Regions from separate parts of the Chromobacterium sp. CCUG 30098 genome, predicted to be linked through region 1. Evidence: riboswitches for the same ligand, from Rfam matches in the RefSeq annotation. Region 1 holds a riboswitch; the other holds the start of a gene.

What was found. Region 1 has a riboswitch for glycine ahead of gcvT (glycine cleavage system aminomethyltransferase GcvT). Riboswitches for the same ligand answer to the same signal wherever they lie in the genome.
Region 2: another riboswitch for glycine. It lies ahead of QUG03_RS20980 (trimeric intracellular cation channel family protein); the one in region 1 lies ahead of gcvT (glycine cleavage system aminomethyltransferase GcvT).

Annotation. Positions count from the first base shown of each region.
Region 1 is NZ_JAUCGS010000003.1:361,127-376,378, reverse strand. Features, by position in the region: gene QUG03_RS09980 (EAL domain-containing protein) at 1-3,345, opposite strand, end outside; gene gcvP (aminomethyl-transferring glycine dehydrogenase) at 3,522-6,374, opposite strand; gene gcvH (glycine cleavage system protein GcvH) at 6,498-6,884, opposite strand; gene gcvT (glycine cleavage system aminomethyltransferase GcvT) at 6,958-8,046, opposite strand; glycine riboswitch at 8,088-8,184, opposite strand; glycine riboswitch at 8,199-8,290, opposite strand; gene QUG03_RS09960 (dihydroxyacetone kinase family protein) at 8,536-10,218, shown strand; gene QUG03_RS09955 (M15 family metallopeptidase) at 10,262-11,014, opposite strand; gene QUG03_RS09950 (amino acid permease) at 11,156-12,496, opposite strand; gene gluQRS (tRNA glutamyl-Q(34) synthetase GluQRS) at 12,920-13,807, opposite strand; gene fdxA (ferredoxin FdxA) at 13,945-14,268, shown strand; gene cheD (chemoreceptor glutamine deamidase CheD) at 14,372-14,980, opposite strand; gene QUG03_RS09930 (protein-glutamate methylesterase/protein-glutamine glutaminase) at 14,977-15,252, opposite strand, start outside.
Region 2 is NZ_JAUCGS010000012.1:63,696-78,947, forward strand. Features, by position in the region: gene purU (formyltetrahydrofolate deformylase) at 1-112, shown strand, start outside; gene QUG03_RS20970 (DUF3141 domain-containing protein) at 207-2,732, shown strand; glycine riboswitch at 2,869-2,955, shown strand; glycine riboswitch at 2,957-3,139, shown strand; gene QUG03_RS20975 (hypothetical protein) at 3,183-3,449, opposite strand; gene QUG03_RS20980 (trimeric intracellular cation channel family protein) at 3,459-4,073, shown strand; gene QUG03_RS20985 (LuxR C-terminal-related transcriptional regulator) at 4,108-4,893, opposite strand; gene QUG03_RS20990 (aldehyde dehydrogenase) at 5,059-6,558, shown strand; gene QUG03_RS20995 (APC family permease) at 6,603-8,009, shown strand; gene QUG03_RS21000 (aspartate aminotransferase family protein) at 8,063-9,445, shown strand; gene QUG03_RS21005 (LysR family transcriptional regulator) at 9,475-10,377, opposite strand; gene QUG03_RS21010 (flavin-containing monooxygenase) at 10,475-11,743, shown strand; gene QUG03_RS21015 (RidA family protein) at 11,755-12,177, shown strand; gene QUG03_RS21020 (DUF1028 domain-containing protein) at 12,174-12,848, shown strand; gene argE (acetylornithine deacetylase) at 12,848-14,026, shown strand; gene QUG03_RS21030 (aminoglycoside 6-adenylyltransferase) at 14,099-14,944, shown strand; gene QUG03_RS21035 (hypothetical protein) at 15,174-15,252, shown strand, end outside.

The DNA of each region.
Region 1 (15,252 bases):
GCTATGGCAGCCGCGCGCCAGCAGCAAGGCGTGCTGGGATTCGGTTTCCACGCCCTCGGCCAGCACTTGCAGGCTCAGGCTTTCCGCCATGGACACGATGGCCGCCACCATGGCCAGATCGCGCTCGTCGCTGTCCAGCCGCATGATGAAGCTGCGATCTATCTTCAATTCATCGATGGGCAGCCGCTTGAGATAGGAGAGCGAGGAAAAACCGGTGCCGAAGTCGTCCACGCTGATGTGAAAGCCCATGCGCTTGAGCGTCGGCAAGGCCTTCATCGCGCTGTCCGCGTCCATCAGCGTGCCCTCGGTGATTTCCAGGCACAGTTGCTCCGGCGGCGCGCCGCTTTCCTCGGCGATCGCGCGCAAACGCGCGACGGCGTCCGGCAAGCCGAAGAAGCGCGCCGACAGATTGACGCTGACGCGCCAGGGCGGCAGACCCTGCCCTCTCCAGGCCATCACCTGGCTGCAGACATTGCGAAACACATACTCGTCGATATCGATGATCAGGCCGGTTTTTTCGGCGATGGCGATGAACTCCGCCGGCGACTGCTTGCGCCCGTCCAGCTCCCAACGCAACAGCGCCTCCATCCCCAGCATGTCCTGGCTGCGCAGCGTCATCTGCGGCTGGTACTCCAGCCGCAGCTCCCGTCGCTGCAAGGCCTGACGCAAGCCGGTCTCCACTTGCAGGCGCTGGCGCACGCCGTCCGCCATATCCTCGGAGAAGAAGCAATAACCGTTCTTGCCCGCGTACTTGGCGCGGTACATCGCCATATCCGCATCGCGCATCAGCCCTTCCGGCGTATCCGCGTCGCAGGGATAGCAGCTGATGCCGATGCTGGCGGACAGGAAATAGCGGTGGTCTCCGTCCTGGTACGGCGCCGCCAGCGCCGCCAGCACCTGCTCGGCCAGGCTGTCGGCCGCGCCGTCGGCGGCGTTCTCGGCCAAGGCGACGAATTCGTCGCCGCCGATGCGGAACAAAAGATCGTGGCCGCTCACGCAGGCGCGCAAGCGTTCAGCCACGATGCGCAACAGGCGGTCCCCCACCTCATGCCCAAGGTTGTCGTTGATGAAGCGGAAATCATCCAGGTCCACCAAAAGCAGATACAGGCTCCGCCCTGAGCGCCGATGATTCTTCAAGCTCCATTGCAGCCGCTCGTTCAACTGCACGCGGTTGGGCAGTTGAGTCAGGCTGTCGTGCTTGGCGAGAAACTCGATATTGAGCTGCGAACGCTTCAGCGTGGACACGTCGCGGGCAAAGCCCATCGCGCGCCGCGGCCGCCCCTGTTCGTCCCGCCACAGGCTGGCGCTCACCTGCATCCAGACCTGCCCCGCCTCCGGCAGGGCGACGCGAAACTGACACTCGTGCAGGCTTTCTCCGGCCTCGGCCGGCAAGGCCTGCCAACGCCGGCGCAACTCGTCCAGGTCCTCCGGATGGATTTGCGCCAGCAAGGCGTCCAGACTGTCGTGACGATAATCCTCTGCCCGCCCGAAAATCCGCCCCACCGGCCCCTCTTCGTGCAAGACCCCGTCGCCCAGGTCCAGCTCCCAGGCGATTTGTTCCGCCGCGTACAGCGCCTGCTTCAAGCGCATCGCCGAGCGGCGGCGCTCGCCGATCAAGCGCCCCACCCGCGCCAGCAACTCCGCCACCGAAAACGGTTTGAACAAGAACTCCTGCACGCTGTTCTGCAGCATACGCAGCCGCAGCGAATCGTCGGCGCGCGCCGACAACATCACCACCGGGATGTCCTCGGTCTGACGGTTGCCGCGCAAAGCCGACACAAACTCTTCTCCGCCCATTCCCGGCATCATCAGATCGCTGATGATCAGGTCCGGCTGCTCGCTCTGCGCCAAACGCAGGCCGCGGCCACCCTCCGGCGCCGTCATCACCCGATAATGCTTGCCCAGCGCGCCGGCGATGAAGGCGCTCATATCGATGTTGTCCTCCACCAGCAGCACCAACGCCTGGGCGCCCTTGTCCGGCGCGGAGCCCCCCTCGGCCTGCGGCGACGCGGGCGCGGGCACCGCGCCGCCGGCCAGCAAATCGTCCAGACGCAAGTCTTCCGACTCTATCGGCGCACCCGCCGGCGCCAACAGAGGCAGGCTGAGGCGGAACAAGGCGCCGCCGCCCTCCGCGGCGAACAAGCTCACCTTGCCATGGTGCAGCTCGATGAATTCTTTGACGATGGCGAGGCCAAGCCCGGTGCCGCCGTGCCGGCCGTAATCGCCGTCCTCCACTTGCACGAAGCGCTCGAACACCTTGTCGCGCATCTCGGCCGGCACGCCGGGCCCGTTGTCCTGCACCCGGATGCCGGCCTGGCTTCCTCTCAGCTCCAGCGCAATCTGAATGCGGCCACCGTCCGGCGTGAACTTGAAGGCGTTGGACAGCAGGTTCAGCAATACGCGCTGCAATTTGATCGCGTCCACCTGCGCCGACGCCGTTTTCGGCGCCGCCACTTGATAGTCGATATGCCGGTCGCTGGCCAGCGAAGTAAAATAAGAGGCCACGTGACGCACCAGCTCGGCCAGGTCCAGCTGCGCGTAGCGCAGCTTCAGTTCCCCCGCGTCCAGCTTGGCCACGTCCAGCAAATCGTTGACCTGCTGCAGCAACATACGCGCCTGCCGCTGGATCATCAGCAGATTGGGGCTCTCCTCCGGCTCGGCCTGGCCTGTCAAAAAGCGTTCTACCTGACCCAGGATCAGGGTCAGCGGCGTGCGCAACTCATGGCTGACATTGGCGAAGAAGCGGGTCTTCATCTGATCCAGCTCGCGCATCTGCTGATTCAAGCGGGCCAGCTCGTTATTGGATTCCTTCAGATCGGTGTTGGCCCGGGCGATTTGCGCATGCTGGTTCACCATTTCCGCTTCTAGCGCCGCCGCGTCCATTTCCCGCCATTCCGCCGGCTGACTCTGCTGCGGCTGGCTCCGTTTCAGGCGCACGAACTCGCTGACGTCCTGCGCGCTGTGAATGATGCAGGCCACGCTGCCGTCTGCGCGCTTCACCGGCCAGTTGGTCGGACTCCAATAGCGCTCTTCGAAACTGCCGTCCGGCCGCGGAATATCGTATTTCTGCATCGCCATGCTGTCCTCGACCCCGGTGGCCAGCACGCGCTGCAAAGAAATGCGCAGATTGCGCGAGCCCTCGCCTTCCGGCTCGGCGGGATTGACCGGAAAGATGTCGAACAGATTGCGCCCCAGGATGGACTCGCGCCGGGTCAAGGTCGTCTGCAGGTAAATATCGCTGGCGGCGATGACGTTGAAATCGGTATCCAGCACTAAATACAGGCCGGGGGCCCGTTCGAACAGCAGCTGGAAATCCGGTGCGGCAATCGCAACCTGCGCGTTCAACGCCAACGCAGCCTCCTATCGGTGGGGTTCGCGGATCAAGGGCGGCAAGACTGCCGTCATATTCCTCATTAAATATGATAGTCGCATATCCACTCAACTCCAGTGCCGTATCGACGCGTCGACGCGTAAAAAAACCCCGGCCAGGGCCGGGGTGGTTTGGCGTCCGCCTGCGCGGATCAGGCGTAGCTGTCGGTGGATGGGCAGCTGCACACCAGATTGCGGTCGCCGTATACGTCGTCGATGCGGTTGACGCTGGGCCAGAACTTGTTTTCCAGCACATAGTCCAGCGGGAAAAGACCGGTTTCGCGGCTGTACGGACGCTGCCAGTCGCCGGCGATGTCGGCCTTGCTGTGCGGCGCGTTGCACAGCGGATTGTTGTCCGCCGGCCACACGCCGTTCTGCACCTGGTCGATTTCCCGACGGATAGCCGCCATCGCCGCGATGAAGCGGTCCAGCTCGACCTTGGGCTCGGACTCGGTCGGCTCAATCATCAGCGTGCCCGGCACCGGGAAGCTCATGGTCGGCGCGTGGAAGCCGTAATCCATCAGCCGCTTGGCCACGTCCACTTCGGTCACGCCGCTGGCGGCCTTGAGCGGACGCAGATCGATGATGCACTCATGAGCCACCCGGCCGTTGGCGCCGGTGTACAGCACCGGGAAATGCTCGGCCAGCCGCGTCGCCACGTAGTTGGCGGACAGCAAGGCGTTCTCCGTGGCCTGCTTCATGCCTTCCGCGCCCATCATCGCGATATACATATAGGAGATGGGCAGGATGGAGGCGGAGCCGAACGGCGCCGCCGACACCGCGGTCTGGCCCGGCTGGGCGGTGGGCACCGAGGCCACCACGTGGTTGGCGATGAAGGGCGCCAGATGCGCTTTCAGGCCAATGGGGCCCATGCCCGGGCCGCCGCCGCCGTGCGGGATGCAGAAGGTCTTGTGCAGGTTCATGTGCGACACGTCGGCGCCGATGTCGGCCGGACGGCACAAGCCCACCTGGGCGTTGAGGTTGGCGCCGTCCATATACACTTGGCCGCCGTGCTGATGGATGATCGCGCAGATTTCGCGGATAGGCTGCTCGAACACGCCGTGGGTGGACGGATAGGTGATCATCAGCGCCGCCAGCTGAGCCGAATGCTGCTCGGCCTTGGCTTTCAGATCCGCAACGTCGACGTTGCCGGCCTCGTCGCAATCCACCACCACCACCTGCATATTCATCATCTGCGCGGTGGCCGGATTGGTGCCGTGGGCGGAGCGCGGAATCAGGCAGATATTGCGTTGGCCGTCGCCGCGCGACTCATGGTAACGGCTGATCGCCAGCAGGCCGGCGTACTCGCCCTGGGCGCCGGAATTGGGCTGCATCGAAATGATGTCGAAACCGGTGATCGCGCGCAGCTGCGTTTCCAGGCCGGCGATCATTTCCAGATAGCCCACCGTCTGTTCGCGCGGGGCGAACGGATGCATATTGGCGAACTCCGGCCAGGTGATCGGAATCATTTCGCTGGTGGCGTTCAGCTTCATGGTGCAGCTGCCCAGCGAGATCATCGAATGATTCATCGCCAGATCGCGGCTTTCCAGCTTCTTCATATAGCGCAGCATCTCGTGCTCGCTATGATGGGTGTTGAACACCGGGTGGCTCATGAAGGCGGATTCGCGCTTCAGTCCGACCGGAATCGCGTCGGCGGCCGCGGCGTCCAGCGCGGCGATGTCGGCGCTCTTGCCGGTGAATATTTCGATCAGACGAGCCAGATCGGCCTCGCTGGCCGCCTCGTGGAAGGCGACGCCCAGCACATTGCCGCCGGCGCGGCGCAGATTGTAGCCGGCGGCCAGCGCCGCCTGATACACCACCTCGGCCTTGGGCGCCTCAACCTGCACCGTGTCGAAGAAGCGGTCGAACACCAGCTTGCCGCCGGCGGCCTTGACCGCGTGGGCGAAAATGGCCGCCAGGCGGTGAATGCGGGCGGCGATGCGCTTGACGCCTTCCGGACCGTGGTACACCGCGTACATGCCGGCGATATTGGCCAGCAGCACCTGGCTGGTGCAGATATTGGAGTTGGCCTTTTCGCGGCGGATATGCTGCTCGCGGGTCTGCAGCGCCATGCGCAGCGCGGTCTTGCCCTTGGCGTCCACCGACACGCCGATGATGCGGCCCGGCGCAGAGCGCTTCATCTCGTCCTTGAAGGCGAAGTAAGCGGCGTGCGGGCCGCCGAAGCCCATGGGCACGCCGAAGCGCTGGGTATTGCCGATGGCCACGTCCGCGCCCATCTCGCCCGGCGATTTCAACGCCACCAAGGCCATGATGTCGGCGGCCACCACCGCCACCGCGCCCTTGGCCTTGACCGCGGCGATGTGCGGGGTCAGGTCGATCAGGTCGCCGGCTTCGCCCGGATATTGGAACAGGGCGCCGAAGTATTCGCCCTTGCCCGCCTCTTCCGGATGGCCCTGCACCAGCTCGAAGCCGAAGTACTTGGCGCGGGTCCGCATCACGTCCAGGGTTTGCGGCAGCACGCGGCTGTCTACGAAGAACCGGCCGGACTTGGCCTTGGACACGCGGCGCGCCATCGCCATCGCCTCGGCGGCGGCGGTGGCCTCGTCCAGCAAGGAGGCGTTGGCCAGTTCCAGACCGGTCAGGTCTATCACCATTTGCTGGAAGTTCAGCAAGGCTTCGAGACGGCCCTGGGCGATCTCGGCCTGATACGGAGTGTAAGCGGTGTACCAGCCCGGGTTTTCCAGCAGATTGCGCAGGATCACCGTCGGGGTCAGCACCGGGTAATAGCCCTGGCCGATGAAGGATTTATTGACCACGTTCTTGGCGGCGACGGCCTTCAGCGCGGCCAGCGCCTCGGCTTCCGGCATCGGATCCGGCAGCTCCAGCTTGCGGTTCAGGTGAATGTCGGCCGGCAGCGTCTGCGCCACCAGTTCATCGATGGAGGCCACGCCGATGGCGGCCAGCATTTGCTCGCGCTCGGCGTCGGACGGGCCGATGTGGCGGGAGATGAATTCTTTGCGGTTGAAAAGTTCGGAGAGAGACATGAGTACGGGACCTTCTGTGCTTGCCGTCCGCGCCGCGGCTTGCGCGGCCAATCGGGTGTTGCTGGATATCCGGGCGAAAAAAACGCCTCGCGGCCGATTAGGACTGCGAGGCGGTTTTCACCATCAGGCGCCAATTTCCTTGGCGTAGGCGGCGGCGTCCATCAGGGCGTCCAGGTCCGCCGGATCCGCCGGCTTGATCTTGAAGAACCAGCCAGCACCGTAGGGCTCGCCGTTGGCCAGTTCCGGTTCGGCTTCCAGTTCCTCGTTGATGGCCAGCACTTCGCCGGCAATCGGACAGTAGATGTCGGAAGCGGCTTTCACCGACTCCACCACGCCGGCCTGCTCTTCCTTGGCGAGCTTGGCGCCCACTTTCGGCAATTCGACGAAAACGATGTCGCCCAGCAGTTCCTGCGCGTGCTCGGTAATGCCCACGGTCACGGAGCCGTCGGCTTCCAGGCGCAGCCATTCGTGGCTTTCAACGTATTTGAGTTCGGCGGGGATGTTGCTCATGAGTGTCTCCAGTCAAATCCAGGTCTTAAACGATATTCCCGGCCGCGTCGCGCGGCCTGCCCAAGCACGCCGCTCAGGCGAAAACTTTTTTGCCGTTGCGCACGAACGGCATTTTGACCACGCGCACCTCGGTCAAGGTTCCGCGCAGGTCCACCAGCGCCGTATCGCCGGTGCCGGCCGGCACGCGCGCGATCGCGATGGAGTGTTTGAGGGTGGGCGAGAAGGTGCCGCTGGTGATCACGCCCTCGCCTACGCCTTCCACCACCACTTTCAGGCCTTCGCGCAGCACGCCGCGGCCTTCCAGCACCAGGCCCACTTGCCTGGTTTTCAGGCCGGCGGCTTTCTGCGCCTCCAGCGCCTTGCGGCCGATGAAATCGCGCTCCGCCGGTTCCCAGGCGATGGTCCAGCCCATGCCGGCCTCCAGCGGGGAAACGGTTTCATCCATATCGTGGCCGTAGAGATTCATGCCGGCCTCCAGGCGCAGCGTGTCGCGCGCGCCCAGGCCTATCGGCGCCACGCCGGCGGCCTGCAGTTGCTGGAAAAAGGCCGCGGCCTCAACGCCGGGCAGCATCACTTCCAGGCCGTCTTCCCCGGTGTAGCCGGTGCGGGCATAGAACCAATCGCCGGCGGGCTGGCCTTGGAAGGGCTTCAAGGCCTGGATGACGTCGGCGAGCTCGGGCTTGACCGCGCAGACCTTGGCGATGGCCTGCGGGCCCTGCACCGCCAGGATGGACAGATCGCGGCGCACCTTGATGTCCACGTCGAAATCCGCCTTGCGCCCTTCCATCCAGGCCAGGTCCTTGTCGGTGGTGCCGGCGTTGATCACCATGCGGTAGCCGTAGGAGGTCAGATAGACGATCAGATCGTCCACCACGGTGCCGTCGGGGGTGAGCATGCCGGAATACAGCGCCTTGCCTTCGAAGCCGAGCTTGGCCACGTCGTTGGCGATCAAGCGCTGCAGCCAGACTTTGGCGTCCGGGCCGCTGATGTCCAGCACCGTCATATGGGAAACGTCGAACATGCCGGCGTCGCTGCGCACGATCTCATGTTCCTTGAGTTGGGAGCCGTAATGGATGGGCATTTCCCAGCCGGCGAAATCGACCATCTTGGCGCCGGCGGCGATATGGGATTCAAACAGGGGGGTGCGTTTCGGGGCCGTCATCGGTGCGTCCTTAGCAAAAGCGTGTAGTGTTGCTCTATTCCCTACACCCCTCTGTCCCTGCACCTGAGATTTTCCGGCCTTGCGGCCGTTAGCCCCTTCGGTGGGCATCCGCGGATGCCGCTCTCCAGATTCGGCGAACTGGCTGCGGCCAGTCCGATGATGCAGTCCTTTTGCCTGAGCGATTGCGGGTGCGCTTGCGCCTTCGGCGGTGGCGCGGACGGCCACTCTCTCCTGCATGACGAGCCAGATTATGGTTGCTGGACCGGGGCTTGGCAAGCCGTGTTTATCTTCAACTTAAACAATGACTTAAAATATTCGAAACCGCAAAACATTGAACCAGCATTGCTTCGTTTAAGATCGATTACGAACATATTTCATTTCCTTATCGATCAAAAAATAGATGACCACCCCATTGCGCCGGCGCTGATCGTAAGATGACATCCATCTTGACCAAGCACGATCTCTATCCGATCTGGAAAGGAAACCGCGATGCGAAAACTGATCAACGATCCGCGCCATGTGGCGCGGGAGATGCTGGAAGGCCTGGCCGACACCCTGCCCGGCCTGGCGCTGCTCGAGGAAGAAAATGTCTTGCTGCGGGCGGACCTTCCCGCCGGCGGCCTGCGCGACAAGGTGGCGCTGATTTCCGGCGGCGGCAGCGGCCACGAACCGGCCCACGCCGGCTACATCGGCCACGGCATGCTGGACGCCGCCGCGGTGGGCGACGTGTTCACCTCGCCCAGCGTAGACACCGTGCTGGCGGCGATCCGCGCCGTCGCCGGCCCCAAGGGCGTGCTGCTCATCGTCAAGAACTACACCGGCGACCGGCTCAACTTCGGCCTGGCGGCGGAACTGGCCCGCGCCGAGGGCATCGCCGTCGACAGCGTGGTGGTGGCCGACGACGTGGCGCTTCGCGACACCGTGGAGCCGGCGCGCAGGCGCGGCATCGCCGGCACGGTGCTGGTGCACAAGATCGCCGGCGCGGCGGCCGCCTCCGGCGCCGGCCTGGCCGAGGTCGCCGCCGCGGCGCGGCAGGCTGCGGAACAGGTGGCCACCATGGGCGTGGGCCTGGGCGCCTGCACGGTGCCGGCCACCGGCCGCCCGGGCTTTCAACTGGACAGCGGGGAGGCGGAACTGGGCCTGGGCATACACGGCGAAGCCGGCGTGCGCCGCGTGGCGACGCCATCGGCCGCCGATTTGTGCGCGACGCTGCTGGACGCCATCTTGCAAGACCGCGGCTGGCGTTCGGGACACAGGGTGGCGCTGCTGGTCAACGGCCTGGGCGGCACGCCGCCGATGGAGCTGGCCATCGTCGCCCGCGCCGCGCTGGCGCATCTGCGCCTGCGCGGCCTACAGGTGGAACGCGCCTGGAGCGGCAACTTCATGACCGCGCTGGAAATGCCCGGCTGCTCCTTGTCCCTGATGGCGCTGGACGAACAGCGCCTCAACTGGCTGGATCAAACCACCCTGGCGCCGGCCTGGCCCGGCTCAGGCCGTCTGCCGGCGCAACGCCAGCTGCGCGCCGCGCCGCCGCGCGACGCTTTCACGCCCTCGGCCGCCGCGGCCGATCCCCGTTTGCGCGCCGCGGCCTGGGCCGCGGCCGACGCGCTGGACGCCGCCGAGCCGCTGTTGACCGAACTGGACGGCGCCGCCGGGGATGGAGATCTGGGCGTCAGCATGCAGCGCGGCGCGGCCGCGATCCGGGCCTTGCCCGACAGCGCCTGGAGCGACCCCGCCACGGCGCTGCGCGCGGTCGGCCAGGCCTTGCGCCAGGCCATCGCCGGCAGCTCCGGGCCCTTCTACTCCACCGCCCTGCTGCGCGCGGCGCGGCGGCTGGACACGACGACCCCGCCCACCCCGAAGGACTGGGCGGCCGCCTTTCTGGACGGCGTCGCCGCCGTCGCGGAACTGGGCGGTGCGCAAGTGGGCGACCGCACCATGCTGGACGCCTTGTCCCCCGCCGCCGACGCTTTCGCCTCCGCCCTGGACGCCGGACAGGCTCCGGAGACGGCCTGGCGTTCGGCGCTGACAGCGGCGGAGCGCGGCTGCGCGGCAACCGCCTCCATGCGGCCGCGCCTGGGCCGGGCCAGCTATCTGGGCGAACGGGCGCTGGGCGTGCCGGACGCGGGCGCCAGCGCCGCGCTGGTCTGGTTGAAGGCGCTGACCGGCTAGCGCCAGGCCATGGGCCGCTGCGCCCGCGCGGCGGCCCTGGCGATCAGGCCGGCCTCTCCGGCTCGGCCTCCATCGACGGATAGATCCAATCCACGCCCAGCGCCTGCCCCCACAGGCAGTCGCCCAGATCGTAATGCCACCATTCCTCGGCATAATTGCTGAAACCGGCCTGCTTCATCAGATTGAACAAGACGCGGCGATTGTGACGCACCGTCAGCCAGCGCTCGGAGGAAAAACCCAGGGCCGGATCATGCGGCGCTTCGAAGAAATCGGTGCGCGACGCCGGCTCCGCCGCGTCGAAGGCCGTGCCGAAATCGCAGATCTCGCCCGTGTCCATCCGGCAGATCGCCAGGTCCACGGCGCCGCCGGAATTGTGCGGCAACACCGCGAAACGGGCGGTGTCGTCCGGGTGGGCGGCGAACAGTCGCGCCTGCCGCTCCACCGCCGCCGCGTCCCAGTCCGGGTGCGCGGCGCGCACATCGTCCAGCACCATCTGAAACAGATCCGCCTGGGTTTCACGGCTACGGTAGGCGTCGAACAGCAGCAAGCCGTACTCCGGCGCCAGCCGCGCCGCCGTCTCGCGCAAACGGCGCGCGACAAAGGAGCGCGCCGACATGCCTTCGGCGCAGCCTTTGCGGCCGGCGCGGTAATAGCTGTTTTCCGGAAACAGGCCGTCCGCGCGCTCAAGCGCGCAGGGCGCGTTCTCCGCCCGCATCCGCGCCAGCGTCTGCGCGTCCGGCAGCGGATAGGTGAAATCGATGGCGACGAGCGCGTGATCGGCGGCGCTTATCCTCATGGCAACTCCCGGTCTGAAAGCAAAGCGCCCTAGTAGGCCACCAGCCGGCGGCATAGGCAAGCCCGTTGACTCATGACGATAGGCTTGCGCAAAAAGAAAACGCGGCCTAAGCCGCGTTTGGGATCCGACATCGCCTCTCCTTCATGAAGGATCGGCGTAACGCTCCTTCACCTGCCAGACATAGACCGGCAAGCCCAGCAGCAGCAGAATCATGCCCCACATCACGATGTCGGCGCCGGAGCCGTACAAGGCCCAGACCGAATAGGCGAAACCCACGCCGGCGAAGCACAGCGGCGCCAGGAAGTCCTTGCGCTGGAACTGCTGGGGGCGCATCAGCATGATGGCGAGCAAGGCCATCGAGCAAAAGGCGTAGGGCAGCAAAGTGGTGGCGGTGGCCAGCAGGATGATGAACTCGAAAATCTTGACGCCGCCGTCGCCGCCGGCGTACTTCATCGCCATCAGCACCGTCACCAGCCCGCTGGACAGCAGCAGGCCGAAAATGGGCACGCCCTCGCGGTTCATCTGGGCGAAACGGCGGGGAAACAGACCGTCGTGCGCGGCCGCGGCCGGCACGTGCGCCTGCATCAGGCTCCAGCCGTTGAGCGCGCCGAAGCAGGACACGATGGCGCCGAAACCCACCAGGTAATAGCCCCAATCGCCCCACATCAGCCGGGCGGCGTCGGCAAAGGGCGCCTGGGAGGCGGCCAGCATCGCCGGCGGCATCAAGCCCATCAAGGCCACCGTGGACAGGATGTAGAGCACGGTGGCGATCAGAGTGCCCAGCACCGTGGCGCGCGGAATGTTTTTTTCCGGCTCGATCACGTCGCCTGCCGGCACCGACGCCGATTCCAGCCCCAGGAAGGCCCACAAGGTCAGCGCCATGGTGGCGGACACCGAACTGAGCAGCGGCTTGTCGTGAGGGTTGAACACGATATTGTCCGGCTGCATGTGGAAAAAGCCGATGAAGGTGACGGCGGCCAGCGGCAACAGCTTGAGCAAGGTGGTCGTCACCGCCACCAGGCCGGAACTGCGCGCGCCGCGGCTGTTGATCCAGGTGACGATCCAGATCAGGCTGATGGCGAACACGCCGGCCAACACATTATTGTGGCCCAGCGCCGGAACGAATACCTGCATATAGCTGGTGGCGGCCACCGCCAGGGCCGCATTGCCGGCCCACAGCGCAATCCAGTAGCCCCAGGCGATCCAGAAGCCGGCGAAACCGCCGAAGGCTTCATGAATATAGGCGTACGGCCCGCCTTCCTTGGGCAGGATGGCCGCCAGTCGGGCGAACACCAAGGCCAGGCAGATCGCGCCGGCGGCGGTGAGCAGCCAGCCTATCATCGACACGCCGCCGAACGGCGCCAGCGACGCGGGCAGCAGGAACACGCCGGAGCCGATCATATTGCCCACCACCAAGGCGGTGCACATCCATACGCCCAGCGCCCGGGTCTTGGTCTTGCTGTCTAAATTGGTATTGCTCAAGGCTTGGTCTCCATCGGGCCTGCCGATTGACGGGCGCGCCGCGCGCGCATGTTTACGTTCATGCGATGGCGCCGGCGGAATTGGCCTGGCCAGTTCCGTTCGCATTCAGACTGATACGGCTGAAAAAGCGCCCATGATAGAGGGCCTCGCCCGCAAGCTGGGCATGCTTTCTTCAAACCGCTTGACCGGAGTCAACTGAAGCGGGACTTTGCGCCAGTGCGCGCGCATGAAAAAAAGGCGGCATTAGAACACAAATTCGACATAAAAACATGTCGCATTTTCCGCATATCAAGGAGAAGACGATGGCGACCCGCTTGCCGCGGCCGATGATGCGCAACAAGCGCGTGCGCAGATGCCAATATAGGCCAGCCGGGATGGAAAAAAAGACGTCAAACGCATAATTTTGGCATAAAACGGCGCAATTCAGCCGGCAAGCACCGGTCCGACCGGCACGCGCGCCAGCGACCAATGCGCTCGCGCCCACTGCCACAACTCGGCCAGGCCGCCGCACTCCTCCGGCGGAACATGCCCCAGGCGGCTTAAGGCCAGGCGCAAGGCCGCTGCGGCGTCCTCGGCCGCCACCGCCGGCGCCAGCGTCTGCTTGGACAGCTTCTCCCCCGCGGCGTTGACCAGCACCGGCAGATGACAATAACCCGGCGTCGCCACGCCCAGCGCCTGCTGCACCGCCACTTGACGCGGCGTGGACACCAGCAGGTCGGCGCCGCGCACCACATCGTTCACCCCTTGTTCCGCGTCGTCCACCACCACGGCCAATTGATAGGCCCAAAAGCCGTCCGCGCGCAGCAAGACGAAATCGCCGATGTCGGCCGTCAGATTCTGACGGTAGGGCCCTTGCAGGCGGTCCGCCACCACGGTGTCGCCGGGCGCCGCCCGCAAGCGCCAGGCGCGGCCGCCTTCTTCCGGACGCCGCCGCCGGCAATGGCCGGGATAGACGTAGCCGTCCAGGCCGCGCCGCGCGGTCTTGGCGATCTCCTTGCGCGTGCAATTGCACGGATAGGCGTGGCCGGAGGCGATCAACTGCTCCAGCGCCTGACGGTACAGCTCGTGGCGACGGCTTTGATACACCACTTCGCCGTCCCATTCGAAGCCATAGGCGTCCAGCGTGCGCAGGATGGCGTCGGCGGCCCCGGCCACCTCGCGCGGCGGGTCCAGATCCTCCATCCGCAGCAGCCACTCGCCGCCGCGCGCGCGCGCCTCCAGATAACTGCCGACGGCGGTGCACAAGGAGCCGGCGTGCAGCAAGCCGGTGGGACTGGGGGCAAAACGCCCGCGATAGCGAGAAGAGTTCATGACGGATAGGAAATTTACGGCGGCAATGCGTTGTGAAGGGAATTTCTGGCTAATAATGTTGACTGATACGCTCGAATCATCGCCCCGCCGCCGCGCCAAACGGCGCCGGCCGGCTTTCGACGACCAAGGAGCTGAACATGGCCTACGTTGTAACCGATGCCTGCATCAAATGCAAATACACCGATTGCGTCGATGTCTGCCCGGTGGACTGCTTTCACGAAGGCCCCAATTTTCTGGCGATCGACCCCGAGGAATGCATCGATTGCACGCTGTGCGTGGCGGAATGCCCGGTGAACGCGATCTACGCGGAAGACGACGTTCCGCCGGGACAAGAGGGTTTCGTCGCGCTCAACGCCGAATTGTCCAAACTCTGGCCCACCATCACGGAGAAGAAGGACCCGCTGCCGGACCATGAGGACTGGGCGGAGGTCGAAGGCAAGCTGCAACACCTGGAGCGCTGAGAAGCTCGCCCGGTCTCGCGAAGCGCGAAACCGGGCGAAACGCTTGGAAACGAGGAAGGCAAGCGCATTGCGTCTCACGACGCGCGGCGGACGTTGAACCGCATCAGATAAACAGCTCGATATCGCCGGACTTGCCGGCCACCTCCGGCTGCATCACCTGCTGACGATAGCGGGTCTCCTCGCTGATCAGGCTGCGGCTGCGCTTGAGCTTCTTGACCAGCACCTTGCCGCTGTCGGTGAAGAAATACACTTTGCGCGCGCAGTCGCCCAGCAGGTCCTCGGCCAGAATGGGAATTCTTTCCGCATCCAGGTAGCCGTGGATGAAGCGGCGATTGCGCTCGCCCACATTCATCACCGACATGCCCTCCAGCACATTGCCGCCGCCGAAGACCTTGGCTTCCATCCGATGGCGCATCGCGCCCAGTTTCTGCATTTCGGTAATCATCAACTCCATCGCGTGCACGCCGAAACGGGCGGCGGACGCGCCCTCGCCCACCTCGATGCTGCCCTCGGGCAACAGGAAATGGTTCATGCCGGCCACATTGGCTGTCCGGTCCAGCATGCATACGGCCACGCAGGAGCCCAACAAGGTCACCAGCAGCTGCGGCTGGCCGGTGACGTAGAAGCCGCCGGGAAACACCTTCACCGCCTGGCTTTGAAAATGCTTGTCGAAATACGAATGGCTGCTGAAATGCACCGCGCCGTTCTTCATAACATCGCCTTTTCCGCCTTGCCGTACAGGCAGGCCATGATTTTGGAGGGCAGCGCGTCCAGCGGCCACTCCTGTTGCACGCCGCCGGCCTTCATCGCTTCCCGCGGCATGCCGTACACCACGCAACTGGCCTCGTTCTGACCGAAGGTGACCGCGCCGGCATCGCGCATCCTGCGCAGGCCGTCCGCGCCGTCCCGCCCCATGCCGGTCAGGATCACGCCGATGGCGCGCTTGCCCAGGCAGCGCGCGGCGGAGTCGAACAGCACGTCCAC
Region 2 (15,252 bases), on a different contig from region 1:
ATTGCAGGCCGCCGGCCGCGACATGGAGTGCCAGGCGCTGGCGCGCGCGGTGCGCAGCCACTTGGAGCGGCGCGTCTTCATCACCGAGCGGCGCACTGTGGTGTTGCGCTGACAGTTGTTCGCCTGGCAGGAACTTTGTCTATTGCAACGCAACAAAAGCAGGGTACAGTAGCCAGTTATCCGTCATACCAACCAAGAGGTGCCGTATGTGGTCGCAAACAGCCGTCTGGTCCAAGCTCTTCTCCCCCAACCCGGTCGCCGACTACTGGCGCGACGCCTGCGAGCGCAGCATCCTCTACTGGGACGTGCTGCATGACCGCGGCGCGGACTATCTGCAACACGTGCAAAGCGGCAAGCCGCCGGTCTTGGTGTTCGACTACAAAATCATCCTGGACGGCCGCAGCCTGCCGGACCCGGCCAACTATGCGCTGGCCGCCATCCTGCCGCCGGCCGGCTGCCCGGCCACCAATCCGGCGCTGCGCCCCTTCGTGGTGATAGACCCGCGCGCCGGCCACGGCCCCGGCATCGGCGGCTTCAAGATGGACAGCGAAATCGGCATCGCGCTGCAACAGGGCCACCCCTGCTACTTCATCATGTTCTTCCCCCAGCCGGTGCCCAGCCAGACCATAGAAAGCGTCAGCCGCGCCGAATACGTCTTCCTCGGCAAGGTCAGGGAACTGCACCCGGACAGCGACGGCAAGCCCTTCGTCATCGGCAACTGCCAGGGCGGCTGGGCGCTGGCCATGCTGGCCTCGGTGGCGCCGGAGCTGTGCGGCCCCATCCTGCTGGCCGGCACCCCGCTGTCCTACTGGGCCGGCGTCACCGGCAAATACCCGATGCGCTACTCCGGCGGCATGCTGGGCGGCACCTGGACCGCCTCCCTGGCCGGCGATCTGGGCAACGGCAAGTTCGACGGCGCCCACCTGGTCAACAACTTTGAAAAGCTGGACCCGGCCAACACCCTGTGGAAGAAGCCCTACAATCTGTACGCCAAGGTGGACACCGAGCGCGAACGCTATCTGGGCTTTGAACGCTGGTGGGGCGGCCACTACCTGCTGAACAAGCAGGAAATGGAATGGATTTCCCAGCAGCTCTTCGTGGGCAACCACCTGGTGGAAGGCAAGATCGTCAGCAGCGACCAGCACCGCGTGGACATGCGCAACATCCGCTCCCCCATCATCGTGTTCGCCTCCTGGGGCGACAACATCACCCCACCGCAGCAAGCGCTGAACTGGATACCGGACCTGTACGACAACGCGGAAGACATCCGCGACAACGAACAAACCATCATTTACTGCCTGCACAACAAGGTGGGCCACCTGGGCATCTTCGTCTCCGCCGGCATCGCCAACCGCGAACACAGCGAATTCGCCAGCGCGCTGGACCTGATCGACGTGCTGGCCCCCGGCCTGTACGAGGCCGTCATCGAGGACGTGGCGCCCAACACCCCCGGCCAGGAATACATCAAGGGCCGCTACATCATCCGTTTCGAAGCCCGCGAAGTGGCCGACATCCTGGCGCTGGACGACGGCCGCGAAGACGAACGCGCCTTTGAAGCGGTGCGCCGCGTCTCCGAAATCAACCAGGGCATTTACAACCGTTTCGTTTCCCCGGCCGTGCGCGCCGTCAGCAACGAAGCCAGCGCCCAATGGCTGCGCCAGCTCAACCCGGCGCGGCTGGAACGCACGCTGATCTCCCCGCTCAATCCCTGGCTCGGCTGGCTCAAACCCGCCGCGGAATACGTGCGCGCCCACCGCCAGCCGGTGAGCGCGGACAACCCCTTGTGGCGGTTGCAAGAACAGTGGTCCGGCTGGATGACGCAAAGCCTGGACCGCTACCGCGACCTGCGCGACGCCGCCACCGAACACTGCTTCAAAGCCGTGTACGAATCCCCGTGGCTGGCCTCCGTCGTGGGCGTGCAGCCCGCGCGCGAAGCCCGCGCCGCCCGCTGCGACAGCTGGAACAAACAGGAAAGGCTACAACTCAAGCGCCAGGTGCTGGACCCCGCTTACGAAAGCGGCTCCCTGGCCGACGGCTTCGTGCGCTTGCTCACCTATGTGGCGATTGGCCGCGGCATCATAGACGAGCGCCCGTTCAACGCCATCCGCCGCATCATGCGCGACATCCGCCACGAATACCCGCTGACCCTGATGGAGCTGAAAGACATCGCCCGCAAGCAGGTTTTCCTGGTGCGGCTGGACGAAGCCCGCGCGCTGGCCGGCCTGCCCAAGCTGCTGCCGGAAGAACACCGCCGCCGCCAGGCCTGGCAGCTGGCGCATGAACTGCTGGCGCTCAGCGGCGACATCGCCCCGGAACAACAGCTCAGGCTGGACCAAGCGGCCCACGCGCTGCAACTGGACACCCGCGCGCCGGCGGCGCCGGCCATCCTGCCGCCCGCCGAGCCGGCCATAGCGGCAGCCTCAACCGTTCCCGCCGCGGCCCCCGCCGCCAAGGCCAGCGCGCCCGCCAAGAAAGCGGCGCCGCCGCGCAAGCCGGCCGCCAAAGCCCCGGCCAAACCCACCGCCGGCAAGCCCAGCGCCGCTGCCGCCAAACCCGCCAGCAGCAAACCGGCCGCGGCCAAGCCGGCGCCCGGCAAGCCCCCGGCGGCCAAAACCGCCAAAGCGCCCGCGGGCAAAGCCAGCGTGGCCAAAGCCCCCGCAGCCAAAACCCCGGCCGCGCGCAAACCCGCCGCCGGCAAGGACGCGGCCAAGCCCAAAACGCCGAGCAACTAAGCATCAGCCAGCGCAAAAACGCCCGGACAGCCAAACCGCCGTCCGGGCGTTTTCATGTCGATACCGCACTGCAACATTTTTGCCTCGCCCCACGTATACAGTCGTTGACTGAACAATACAGCAAACGCTAATATCCTTGCCTGCTGCGGGAGAGAGGGGCATGCGCCCCCGCCGAAGACGCAAACTCCCATAATCGCTCAGGCAACAGTACCGCAGCCCATGGATACCAGCCGATTGGAGAGAGGCCCTAAGCGCCCGTTCATCATCTGCTACGCTTCAGCGAGAGCGCGTCGGATGATGTGACCGGCCCTTAGCCGCCCACCGAAGGGGCAAGTGACACCCGGCAAGGCCCGCACTGAGGCCGCGCCCGTCATCTAACTCTCAGGTAAAAGGACAAGGGGAGAGGCAATGCCGGCAGCGCCGCGCCCATGCGCAGCCCGCCGGCCGTGCTCAGAACGTGCTCACGATCTCGCGAGCAAGGACGAGACAAGGCGAAAACAGCTGAGAAAGCGGAATGTACACGTGGTACATGAGCATTTCGAAGCGGGTTTCAACGCCGTATCGTCGCAGCGCAGCAGATCGTGCACCAGCTCTCAAGGAAAACCCGTGTTCGAAACGCTTGCCCAGGCTGCGCGCCACCTGGCATGGCCCGCCCATTGCCAACCCATTTTCCCACCCGGCTTCGCCGCGCATCTCGGCGCCAGCCTGTTTGACCATTGCAACTACATGCTTACCCTGATCTATCTGATCGCCATCACCGCGGAAGCGATGACCGGCGCGTTGGCGGCCGGCCGCCGCAATATGGACATCTTCGGCGTTACCGTCATCGCCTTCCTCACCGCCCTGGGCGGCGGCACCGTGCGCGACATCGTGCTGGGCCGCTACCCGATAGGCTGGACCCAACACCCGGAATACGTCGGCCTGGTCATCGCCGGCGGCCTGGCCGCCGTGTTCGTGGCCCGCTATATGAAACGCCTGAGCCGTGTATTCCTGGTGCTGGACGCGCTGGGCCTGATCGCCTTCACCATCATAGGTTGCGGCGTGGCCCAGTCCATGGACTACCACCCGGTGGTGGTGGTGATGGCCGGCATGATCACCGGCATTGCCGGCGGCATCCTGCGCGACGTGCTGTGCAACCGCGTGCCGGTGGTCTTCCGCCAGGAGCTGTACGCCAGCGTCTCCTTCGCCGTGGCCCTGCTCTACCTGGGCCTGATAAAGCTGGGCGTGCCGCACGATCTCAACGTGCTGGCCAGCTTCGCCGTCGGCCTCGCCATCCGTCTGGCCGCCATCTGGCGCGAATGGAGGCTGCCGGTGTTCATGTATCGGCACGACCTGCATTAACTAACCCTAGCTGTTTCACCGCCGCGCCGCGGCATCAGGCTTGAATCCCCGCCAGCAGCAGGAACAAGGCCGCCTGGCTGGACACGCCCAGCTTGGCGTACAGATGGCGGCGGTGCACCTTGGCGGTTTCCAGCGAAATGCCCAGCTCGCGCGCCACGCCCTTGGTGGAGTGGCCGCCGAGTATCAGCAGCGCCACCTCCACCTCCCGCTTGGTCAACGGCGAGGAGCCCTGCGCGCGCAGCTCCTCCTCCAGTTCCCGTCGGCTCTGCCTGCCCGCCCTGGCCGCCGGCTGACGCAGCCCTTCGTCCATACGCGCGGCCAGCCGCGACAAGGGCAATAGCCAGGGCGCGAACAGATTGCAAACGCCCAATTCTTGCTCGCTGAAGCGGCGTTTGCTGCCCAGGGACAGGGACAGCACGCCCTCCGGCAACACTTGCAGAAACTGGATTTCATCCGCCACCACATTGCGCGAAAAGTAACGGCGAAAGTACTCCGTCTCCCGGAAACGGTCCGGCGCCACCTCGTCCAGCCGGTACACGCCGGCGGCCGGGCGCTTCAGCGCAAAACCGTAAAACGGGTCCAGCAGATACAGGCCGCGCCGGTAGTCGGCGAACAAATCGTCGGCGGCGTAATTGGCCGCGTGATCCGCCAGCACCCACGGCGGCGCCTCCTGGCGAAACAGCACCGCCACCCAGGTATCGAAACTCAGGCGTTCCCGTAGAAACGCGGCCAACCCTTGCCAAAAGGCCGCGTTGTCGACGCCGTCCAACAAGCGCCCCAATTGCTGGTGAAACACCAGATCCGCCACATTCAGCTGCATGCCAGCTACCCCGATCAGGTTAGTCCCGCCTTCCGCTCTAACGCTTTCGCGTGATGTCCGCCGCCAAGGGGACTGACTAGTATGGCTCCAGCCTGCGCGACAAGACCAGCCGTGATGTGAGCGCTTCCCCCACCCCGTCGCGCCGCCTGAACAGGAGTGATCGCCATGCCCACGCAGGATCTGTCCTACTGGCAAGACCGCGCCGCCGATTTGCGCTCGCCTTGCCTCGCCTTCATCAACGGCCGCTTCGTGCCCGCCGCCGACCGGCGCACCTTCACCGACATCAGCCCCATCCACGGCCGGCCCCTGGCCGAGATCGCCCGCTGCGGCGAGGCCGATGTCGAACGGGCGGCGCGGGCCGCCCGCGCCAGCTTCGAATCCGGCGTCTGGTCGCGCTGTCACCCGCGCCAGCGCAAGACCGTGCTGCAAAAACTGGCGGCGCTGATCCGCCGGCATGGCGACGAACTGGCGCTGCTGGACTGCCTGGACATCGGCAAGCCCATTGCCGATGCGCTCCATATCGATGTGCCGGGCGCCGCCGGCGTGTTCGACTGGTACGCCGAAGCCGCCGACAAGCTGTACGGCGAGGCCGCCCCCGGCGCCGACGACGCGCTGGCCCTGATCACCCGGGAACCGCTGGGCGTGGCGGCGGCGGTGATCCCGTGGAATTTCCCGCTGGACATGGCCGCGTGGAAGCTGGCGCCGGCGCTGATGGCCGGCAATAGCGTGATCCTGAAGCCGGCCGAGCAATCCCCGCTGTCGGCCTTGCGCCTGGCCCAACTGGCCCAAGAGGCCGGCCTGCCGGACGGCGTGCTCAACGTCTTGCCGGGCTACGGCGACGAGGTGGGGCGGCCGCTGGGCCTGCACCCGGACGTGGATTGCCTGAGCTTCACCGGCTCCAGCGAAGTGGGCAAAGCCTTTCTGCGCTACGCGGCGGACTCCAATATGAAAAGAGTGGCGCTGGAGTGCGGCGGCAAAAGCCCCAATCTGGTGTTCGATGACTGCGACCTGGACGCCGCCGCCCGGCGCGCCGCCTTCGGCGTTTTCTTCAATCAGGGCCAGGTGTGCTCGGCCAACTCGCGGCTCTTGCTGCAACGCTCCATTCAAGACGCCTTCCTGGAACGCCTGCTGCGCGAGGCGGCCGCGCTGCAACCGGGCAACCCGCTGGACCCGGCTACCCGCAGCGGCTGCATCGTCGACGCCCGCCAGGCGGAGCGCATCATGGCCCACATCGACCAAGCCCGCCGCCAAGGCGCCCGCCTGCTGTGCGGCGGCGAGCGCTTCAGCCTGGACGGCGGCGACTGCTACATCCGCCCCACCGTCTTCACCGATGTCCGCCCGGACATGGCGCTGGCGCGCGAGGAAGTCTTCGGCCCGGTGTTGGCGGTGATGCCCTTCGACACCGAAGCCGAGGCCGTGGCCATCGCCAACGACAGCCCTTACGGCTTGGCCGCCTCGGTGTGGACCCGAGACCTGTCGCGCGCCCACCGCGTGGCGCGCCGGCTACGCGCCGGCACCGTCTCGGTCAACGCCGTGGACGCGCTGGACCCCGGCCTGCCGTTTGGCGGCTGCAAGCAATCCGGCTTTGGCCGCGATCTGTCGCTGCACGCCATCGACCACTACACCCACCTCAAAACCACCTGGGTGCAATGGCAAGACGAATAAGCGCCGTCCCGCAGTCGGCACAACAAGATAGTAGGAGACACACCATGCGCACACCGCAAGCCCACCTTGCTCCGCCGCCGGCCCCCGCCCCTTTTCGCGCCAGCCTGGGCCTCGCCCCGCTGCTCGCCGTCGCCATCGGCCTCGTCGTATCCCAAGGCGTGATGGTGCTGATGCTGCAAGGCGCCGGCATGGCCGGCATCGGCTTTCTGATCCCGCTGAGCCTGGCCTTCCTGCTGGCGCTCTGCTACGCCGTATCCTTCTCCGAGCTGGCGCTGATGATTCCCCGCGCCGGCAGCCTCAGCAGCTACACCGAGGTGGCCCTGGGCCAGTTCCCCGCCATCCTGGCCACCTTTTCCGGCTATGTGGTGGTGGCGATGTTCGCGCTGTCGGCCGAACTCCTGCTGCTAGACCGCATCGTCAACCAGGTCTACCCCGGCGTCTTTCCCCTCAACGGCGTCGCCTACGGCGTGCTGCTGATCTTCACCCTGCTCAATCTGCTGGGCATCGATGTGTTCGCCCGCCTGCAATCGGCGCTGGCCCTGGTGATGATCGTCGCGCTGCTGGCGCTGGGCAGCACCGCGCTGAGCGGCGGCGGCCCGCCGGCGCTGGCCCAGGCCGCCAACAGCGACTGGAACCCGCTGGGCGCCGGCGTGCTGACGCTGGGAGCGCTGGCGATCTGGGGCTTTGTCGGCGCGGAATTCACCTGCCCGCTGGTGGAGGAAAGCCGCCGCCCGCAACGGGACATCCCGTTGGCGATGATGCTGGGCCTCAGCGTGATCTTCATCACCATCGCCCTCTACTGCATGGGCGCGCTCTACCACCTGCCGCGCGCCACCCTGACCGCCGCGCCGCTGCCGCACCTGCAATACGCCACCGCGCTGCTGGGCCAGGCCGGCAAGCTGACCGTGGTGGTGATCGCCTTCACCGCCACCTGCAGCACGCTCAACAGCTCCCTGGCGGCGGTGCCGCGCATGCTGTACGGCATGGCGTGCAACGGCCAGGTCTTTCCTCAGTTCAAACAGCTGAGCCGGCGCTACCGCACCCCATGGGTGGCGGTGCTCTTCGTCGCCCTGATCACCGGCGCGCCGGTGCTGCTGATGGGCGACGACCCCGACACCATAGGCCTGCTGTTGCTGGCGGCGGCCATCTCCTGGCTGCTGGCCTACATCATCTGCCACCTGGACGTGATCGCCCTGCGCCGCCGCTACCCCGCGCTGGCCCGCCCCTTCAAAACCCCGTTCTACCCGCTGCCGCAATGCCTGGGCATCGTCGGCATGCTGATCGCCATCTACCACGTGTCGCCCAGCCCGGACATGAGCGCCGCCATCTTCGCCAGCGCCGGCCTCGTGCTGGGCCTGGTGTCCTTGATCGCCGTCCTGTGGATCAAGCTGGTGATGCGCAAGCCGCTGTTCCGCCCGGAACCATTGGACCAGGCGCTGACCCGGCACTAGCCAAACGCCTAACGCCGGCCCCGTCCGGCCCCACCCCCAAGCAGGAGACCGTCATGACCACTTCCACGCCCCGCCGCAGCACCCGCGACTACCAGCAACTGGACGCCGCCCACCACATCAACGCCTTTCTAGACCAGAAAGCCCTGAACCAAGAGGGCCCACGGGTGATGGCCGAGGGCCGGGGCGTGTATCTGTGGGACACCGACGGCAAGCGCTACCTGGACGGCATGTCCGGCCTGTGGTGCACCCAGGTGGGCTACGGCCGGCAGGAGCTGATTGCCGCCGCCGCCCGGCAACTGCAACAGCTCAGCTACTACAATGTGTTCTTCCACACCACCCACCCGGCGGTGAACGAACTATCCGAGCGGCTGTTCTCCCTGCTGCCCGGCGACTACCGTCACGTGATCTACACCAACTCCGGCTCCGAAGCCAACGAGCTGCTGATCCGCTGCGTGCGCCGTTATTGGGACGTGATGGGCAAGCCGGACAAGAAAATCTTCATCGGCCGCCACAACGGCTACCACGGCTCCACCGTGGGCAGCGCCAGCCTGGGCGGCATGAAGTTCATGCACGAGATGGGAGACCTGCCCATCCCCGGCGTGGAGCACATCGGCGAACCGTACTGGTTCGCCCACGGCGGCGGGCTGAGCCCGGAAGCGTTTGGCCGTCAATGCGCGCAAGAGCTGGAAGACAAGATCCTGGCGCTGGGCGCCGACAAGGTAGCCGCCTTCGTGGCCGAACCCTTCCAGGGCGCCGGCGGCATGATCTTCCCGCCGGACAGCTACTGGCCGGAAATCCAGCGCATCTGCCGCCAATACGAGGTGCTGCTATGCGCCGACGAGGTGATAAGCGGCTTTGGCCGCACCGGGGAATGGTTCGCCCACCAGCATTTCCACTTTCAGCCGGACACGCTCAGCATCGCCAAGGGCCTGACCTCTGGCTACATCCCCATGGGCGGCCTGGTGCTGTCGCGCCGCATCGGTGAAACGCTGGTGGAGCAAGGCGGCGTCTTCGCCCACGGCCTGACCTACTCCGGCCACCCGGTGGCCGCCGCCGTGGCCCTGGCCAACCTGGGCGTGCTGCAAGACGAAGGACTGGTCGAGCGCGCCAGGACGGACACCGGCCCCTATCTGCAAACCTGCCTGCGCGAGGTGTTTGGCCAACACCCGCTGGTGGGCGAAATCCAGGGCGCCGGCCTGGTGGCGGCCTTGCAGTTCTGCCGCGACAAAGCCACGCGGCATCGCTTCGCCGACGAAACCGACATCAGCTGGCGCTGCCGCAGCATAGGCTTTGACGAGGGCGTGATCCTACGCTCCACGCTTGGCCGCATGATCATGGCGCCGGCGCTGGTGATCAGCCGCGGCGAGATCGACGAACTCATAGACAAGACCCGCATCGCCGTGGACCGCACCGCGGAGGAGATGGGCCTGCGCTAGAGGAACAGATGAGCGCGCGGGCGCGGCGCTCAACCGTCGTCGCCCAACAAGCGTAAACACAGCTCGCGCACCGCCTCCGCCTTGCGCGTCAGCCTCAAGGCCTGCGGCCAGGCCAGCATGATGGGCAACCGCGGCACCTCGTCGGCAATGTCCAGGCAGGCCAGCTTGCCGCCGCCGTAAGCCAGGTCCACCTCCGGCCGCAAATTGAGCAAGGCGTAGCCGAAGCCCGCCGCCACCAGCCCGCGCGCCAGCTCGAAATTGATGGTGCGCAGCCCCACTTTCGGCTCCAGCCGCTGCTGCCGGAACAAGGACAGGAAATACTCGCGGCTGTGCGGCAGGTCCAGCAGTACCAAGGGCTCCGCCGCCAGCTCCGCCAGCGACACCTTGCCGCGTCCGGCCAGCGGATGATCCCCCGCCACCAAGGCGTAAGGACGCGCGCCGGACAGCGGCAGCTTGTGCAAGCCTTCCGGCAGCCCCAGGTCGTAGGCCAAAGCCAGCTCGATCCGCCCGTCCGCCAGCGCCTCCCGCAGCTGCCGGGCGTCGCCCTCCAGCAAATCCACTTCCAACTCCGGGTGAACGTCGCGCAAAGCGGACAACAGCCGCGGCAGCAAGATGGGGGCGATGGTGGTGAAACAGCCCAGCGTCACCCGGCCGCGCAAGGACTGACTGATCTCCTGCGCTTGCGGCGTCAAATCCTCCGCCTGCTTCAGCAACTGACGCGCGGCGGCGATGAAGCTGCGCCCGGCCGGCGTCAGCGACACCCCGCGCGCGTGGTGGCGCATGAACAGCTGCAGGCCGAACACCTCCTCCAGCTGGGCGATGGCGCTGGACACGCCCGGCTGCGACGTGTGCAGCGCCTTGGCCGCCTCGGTGACGCTGCCGTGATCCGCCACGGCGACCAGATAAGCCAACTGCCTCAGGGTGTATTGCATAATTTAAAATTATTCAATGCAGAAGATATAACTATTTTCCGTATCCAGCCTGGCTTCGTAGACTGCCCTTGTCAAGCACGCAACAGGAGGCGTCAAGATGGCAATCGACAAGACAGACACGCTGATCATCGGCGGCGGCCAGGCCGGCATCGCCATCAGCGAACACCTGAGCCGCCACGATGTGCCCCACATCGTACTGGAGCGCCACCGCATCGCCGAACGCTGGCGCAGCCAGCGCTGGGATTCACTGGTCTGCAACGGCCCGGCCTGGCATGACCGCTTTCCCGGACTGGAATTCGCCGGCCTGGACCCGGACGCCTTCGCGCCCAAGGAACGCGTGGCGGACTACCTGGCCGCCTACGCCCAAAAAATCAACGCGCCCATCCGCACCGGGGTGGAGGTGCTGAAAGTCAGCCGCCACCCGGACCGGTCCGGCTTCATCGTGGAAACCTCGGCCGGCGCCTTCCAGGCCGAACGCGTGGTGGCCGCCACCGGCCCCTTCCAACAGCCCGTCATCCCGGCCATCGCGCCCAAGAACGACGCGCTGTTGCAAATCCACTCCGCCCACTATCGCGCGCCGGAACAACTGCCGGAGGGCGCGGTGCTGGTGGTGGGCGCCGGCTCCTCCGGCGTGCAGATCGCCGACGAACTACAACGCGCCGGCAAGCGCGTCTATCTCTCCGTGGGCGCGCACAACCGCCCGCCGCGGGCCTACCGTCAGCGCGACTTTTGCTGGTGGCTGGGCGTATTGGGCGAATGGACCGCCAGCGCCCCCAAACCGGACGCCGCCCACGTCACCATCGCCGTCAGCGGCGCGCGCGGCGGCCACACCGTGGACTTCCGCGCGCTGGCGCATGAAGGCCTCACCCTGCTGGGCAGCGCCCAAGCGTTTGAGCGCGGCGCGGCCCGTTTCGCCCCGGACCTGGCAGACAACCTCGCCCGCGGCGACGCCAACTACCTCGCCCTGCTGGCGGCGGCGGACGCCTATATCCAACGCAACAGGCTGGATCTGCCGGAGGAGCCGGCCGCGCGCCATATGCCGCCGGACCCGGAATGCGTGACCCGCCCCATCCTGGAACTGGACCTGGCCGCGGCCGGCGTCGCCAGCATCGTCTGGGCCACCGGCTACGCCGCGGACTACAGCTGGCTGCAAGTCCCGGCCTTCAACGAACAGGGCCAGCCGCAACACCAGCGCGGCGTGTCCAGCGAATCCGGCGTCTACTTCCTGGGCCTGCCCTGGCTGTCCCACCGCGGCTCCTCCTTCCTCTGGGGGGTATGGCACGACGCCCGTTTCATTGCCGACCACATCGCCATCCAACGCCAATACGCCGCCTACCGCGACGCCGGCCAACGCGCACAAGCTTAACGGAGCCCGCCATGACCCACACCCGCATCCGACCGTTCAACACCCGGCAGACCTACCCGGAGCAAAAACTGGACAACGACCTATGTCAGGCCGTGGTGGCCGGCAATCTCGTCTTCCTGCGCGGCCAGATCGGCCAGGACCTGGACAGCCGCGAATCCGTAGGCATAGGCGATGTGGCCGCCCAGGCCGAACAAGCAATGGCCAATGTCAAACTGCTGCTGGAAGAAGCCGGCAGCGAGCTGGGCGACATCTGCAAAATCGTGATCTACCTCACCGATCCGCGCTACCGCGAAGCCGTTTATCTGGTGGTGGGCCGATGGCTGAAAGGCGTCTACCCGGTATCCACCGGCCTGGTGGTATCGGCGCTGGCGCGCCCGGAATGGCTGGTGGAAATCGACGTCACCGCCGTCATCCCCGAGGAGCGCCGCCGATGACCTTCTCCATTGCAGCCCGCTGCCGGGACAGCGGCATGGCGGGCGTCGCCATCGCCTCCTCCAGCATCTGCGTGGCCAGCCGTTGCGCCCATGTGCGCGCCGGCGTGGGCGCCGCGCTGAGCCAGAACGTCAGCAACCCGCTGCTAGGCCCGCTGGCGCTGGAACTGATGGCGACAGGCGGCGCAGACGACGCGCTGCGCGCCGGCCTGCTGGCGGCGGACCCTCACCTGGAATGGCGGCAACTGGTGCTGGCCCCGCTTCAAGGCCGGCCGCAAGTCATCACCGGCCGGCACGCGCTGGGCCTGCATGGCGCCGCCACCGGCCGAGACTGCGCCGCCGGCGGCAACCTGCTGGCCACGGCCGAACTGCCCCAAGCCATGGTGGCCGCCTACGAGGCCGCCGGCGGCGGCCTGCCGGAACGCCTGCTGGCGGCGCTGCAAGCCGCGGTGGACGCGGGTGGAGAAGCCGGCCCCATCCATTCCGCCGGCCTGCTGGCCACAGCCGATACCGCATGGCCGGCCGTCAATCTGCGCATAGACTGGAGCGACGGCCAGCCGGTGGCGGAACTGGCCGAGCTGTGGCGCCGCTACCAGCCGCAGATGGACGCCTATCTTGCCCGGGCGCTGACCCCGCAGCATGCGCCCAGCTACGGCGTGGCGGGAGATCCATGATGCAACGCTACAGCTCGCTGGCCATGCTGGAGCGGCTGGTCGGCTTCGACACCGTCAGCCACCGCTCCAACCTGGAACTGATCCACTTCGTGCGCGACTACCTGGCCGGCTGGGACATCTCCAGCCAGCTGATCCGCAGCGAAGACGGCGGCAAGGCCAACCTCTACGCCACCATCGGCCCCGCGGACCGGGGCGGCGTGATGCTGGCCGGCCACACCGACGTGGTGCCGGTGGACGGCCAAGCCTGGAGCGGCGACCCCTTCCGCCTCCAAGTACGGGAGCAGCGCGCCTACGGCCGCGGCAGCGCCGACATGAAAGGCTTCATCGCCGCCGTGCTGGCCGCCGCGCCGGACTTCGCCGCCGCCGGGCTCTGCACCCCGCTGCACATTGCGCTGAGCTACGACGAAGAAATCGGCTGCATCGGCGTGCGCCGGCTGCTGGACGTGCTGGGCGGGCTGCCGACCCTGCCCAGAATGGCCATCATCGGCGAACCCACCCTCATGCGCGTGGTGGCCGCCCACAAGGGCAAGCTCGCCTACCATGTGCGCCTGCGCGGCAAGGCCGGACACTCCAGCCTGCCCCAAGCCGGCGTCAATGCCGTGGAATACGCGGCGGAACTCATCGTCTTCATCCGCCAACTGGCGCGCCGGCGCGCGGCAGAAGGCCCGTTCGACCCGCTCTACCCCGCGCCCCACACCACCCTGCACGTGGGCGCCATGCGCGGCGGCAGCGCGCTCAATATCATCCCCGAGCACGGCGAGTTCGAATTTGAAATCCGCCACCTGCCGGAAGACGAGCCGCAAGCGCTGCTGTCCGCCATCATGGACTTTGCCCGCCAACAACTGCTGCCCGCCATGCGCGCGGTGGACCCCGACGCCGACATCGTCTTCACCGAACGCAGCGCCTACCCCGGCCTGCTCACCGCGCCGGACGCCGACGTGGTGCGCTTCGCGCAATCGCTGCTGGGCGACGCCCGCGCGCCGGCCAAGGTTTCCTTCGGCACCGAAGCCGGGCTGTTCTCCCAACAAGCCGGCATCCCCGCCGTGGTGCTGGGCCCTGGCAGCATCGCCCAGGCACACCAGCCGGACGAATGGCTGGCGCTGGAACAACTGAGTGCCTGCGACACCCTGCTCGCCGCGCTGCGGCGGCGGCTGAGCGAGCCCGCTCCCTGCCCCTAATCCGGCCGCGTCGGAACCTTCCCGCGCTTGCGGGGGCCTACCACGCTTACATCCCGTTCCGGAAAGCCCCGCATGAACCCCGATACCCCACAAGCCCAGCGTCTGAACGCCTCCATCGCCTGGGCGCACAGCCGCCCGGACGTGGACGCGCTGATCCTCACCGGCTCCTTTGCGCGCGACGACGGCAGCGCCGACATTCACTCCGATCTGGACCTGGAAATCATCGGCCCGAACCCGGCGGCGCTGGCCGCGGACGACGGCTGGCTGCGCGACATCGGCCCCCTGCTCACCGTGCTGCGCCTGGGCGAAGGCCAAGCCTGGCCCACCCGCCTGGCCATCTACGGCGACAGCGTCAAAATCGACTTCACCCTGGCCGGCCCCGCCCGGCTGCACGCCATGCGCGAGCATGGGCTGGACCCGCTGTACCAGCGCGGCTACCGCGTGCTGCTGGACAAAACCGGCGCGGCCCAAGACCTGCCCGCGCCGCAAGGCCGCCCCGCCGCGCCGGCCCTGCCTTGCGAGGAGCGCTTCCGCGAACGGGTGGAGGAATTCTGGTTCGAAGCCTTTCACATCCCCAAATACCTGGCGCGCGGGGAGCTATTCGTCGTCAAATTTCGGGACTGGACCATGAAGGAACTACTGCTGGAAATGCTGGAATGGCACGCCCACAGCCGCCCCGGCGCGGCGGCGGACTGCTGGCATATCGGCACCCGGCTGCAACACTGGGCGGAGCCTGAACACTGGCAGGCGCTACATCAAGCCTTTGGCCGCTTCGACGCCGCCGACGCCGAACGCGCCTTCCACGCCACCCTGCGGCTGTACAGCCAAGTGGCGCGCGAAGTGGCCACCCACGCCGGCTTCGACTACCCGGCGGCGGTGGAGGCCGGCATCCGCGACTTGATCCGCGCGCCGGCCTAAACCCACGCTCCCGCGACGCCCCCTTGCCCACGCGCCGCGCCAGGCGGCGGATTTTCCGTGGGCTTGACCTTTGAGCATGGTTAGATAGAATTCCCTATCTTTCAGGCGTTCGCTTCCGTCCGCCTGTCTTCAGTCCAGCCACGCGCCTCCTCACAGCGGAAGCGCGCCAGCCAAGCCATACAAGCCAAGCGCCGCGTCCCCCGCGGCCAGATACTTTGTCAGGAATAAGATGCGTATCCACGCCCTTCTGCTGCCGCTAGCGCTATACAGCGCGGCAGCCTCGGCGGATTCATTTTCCCCCTCTCACC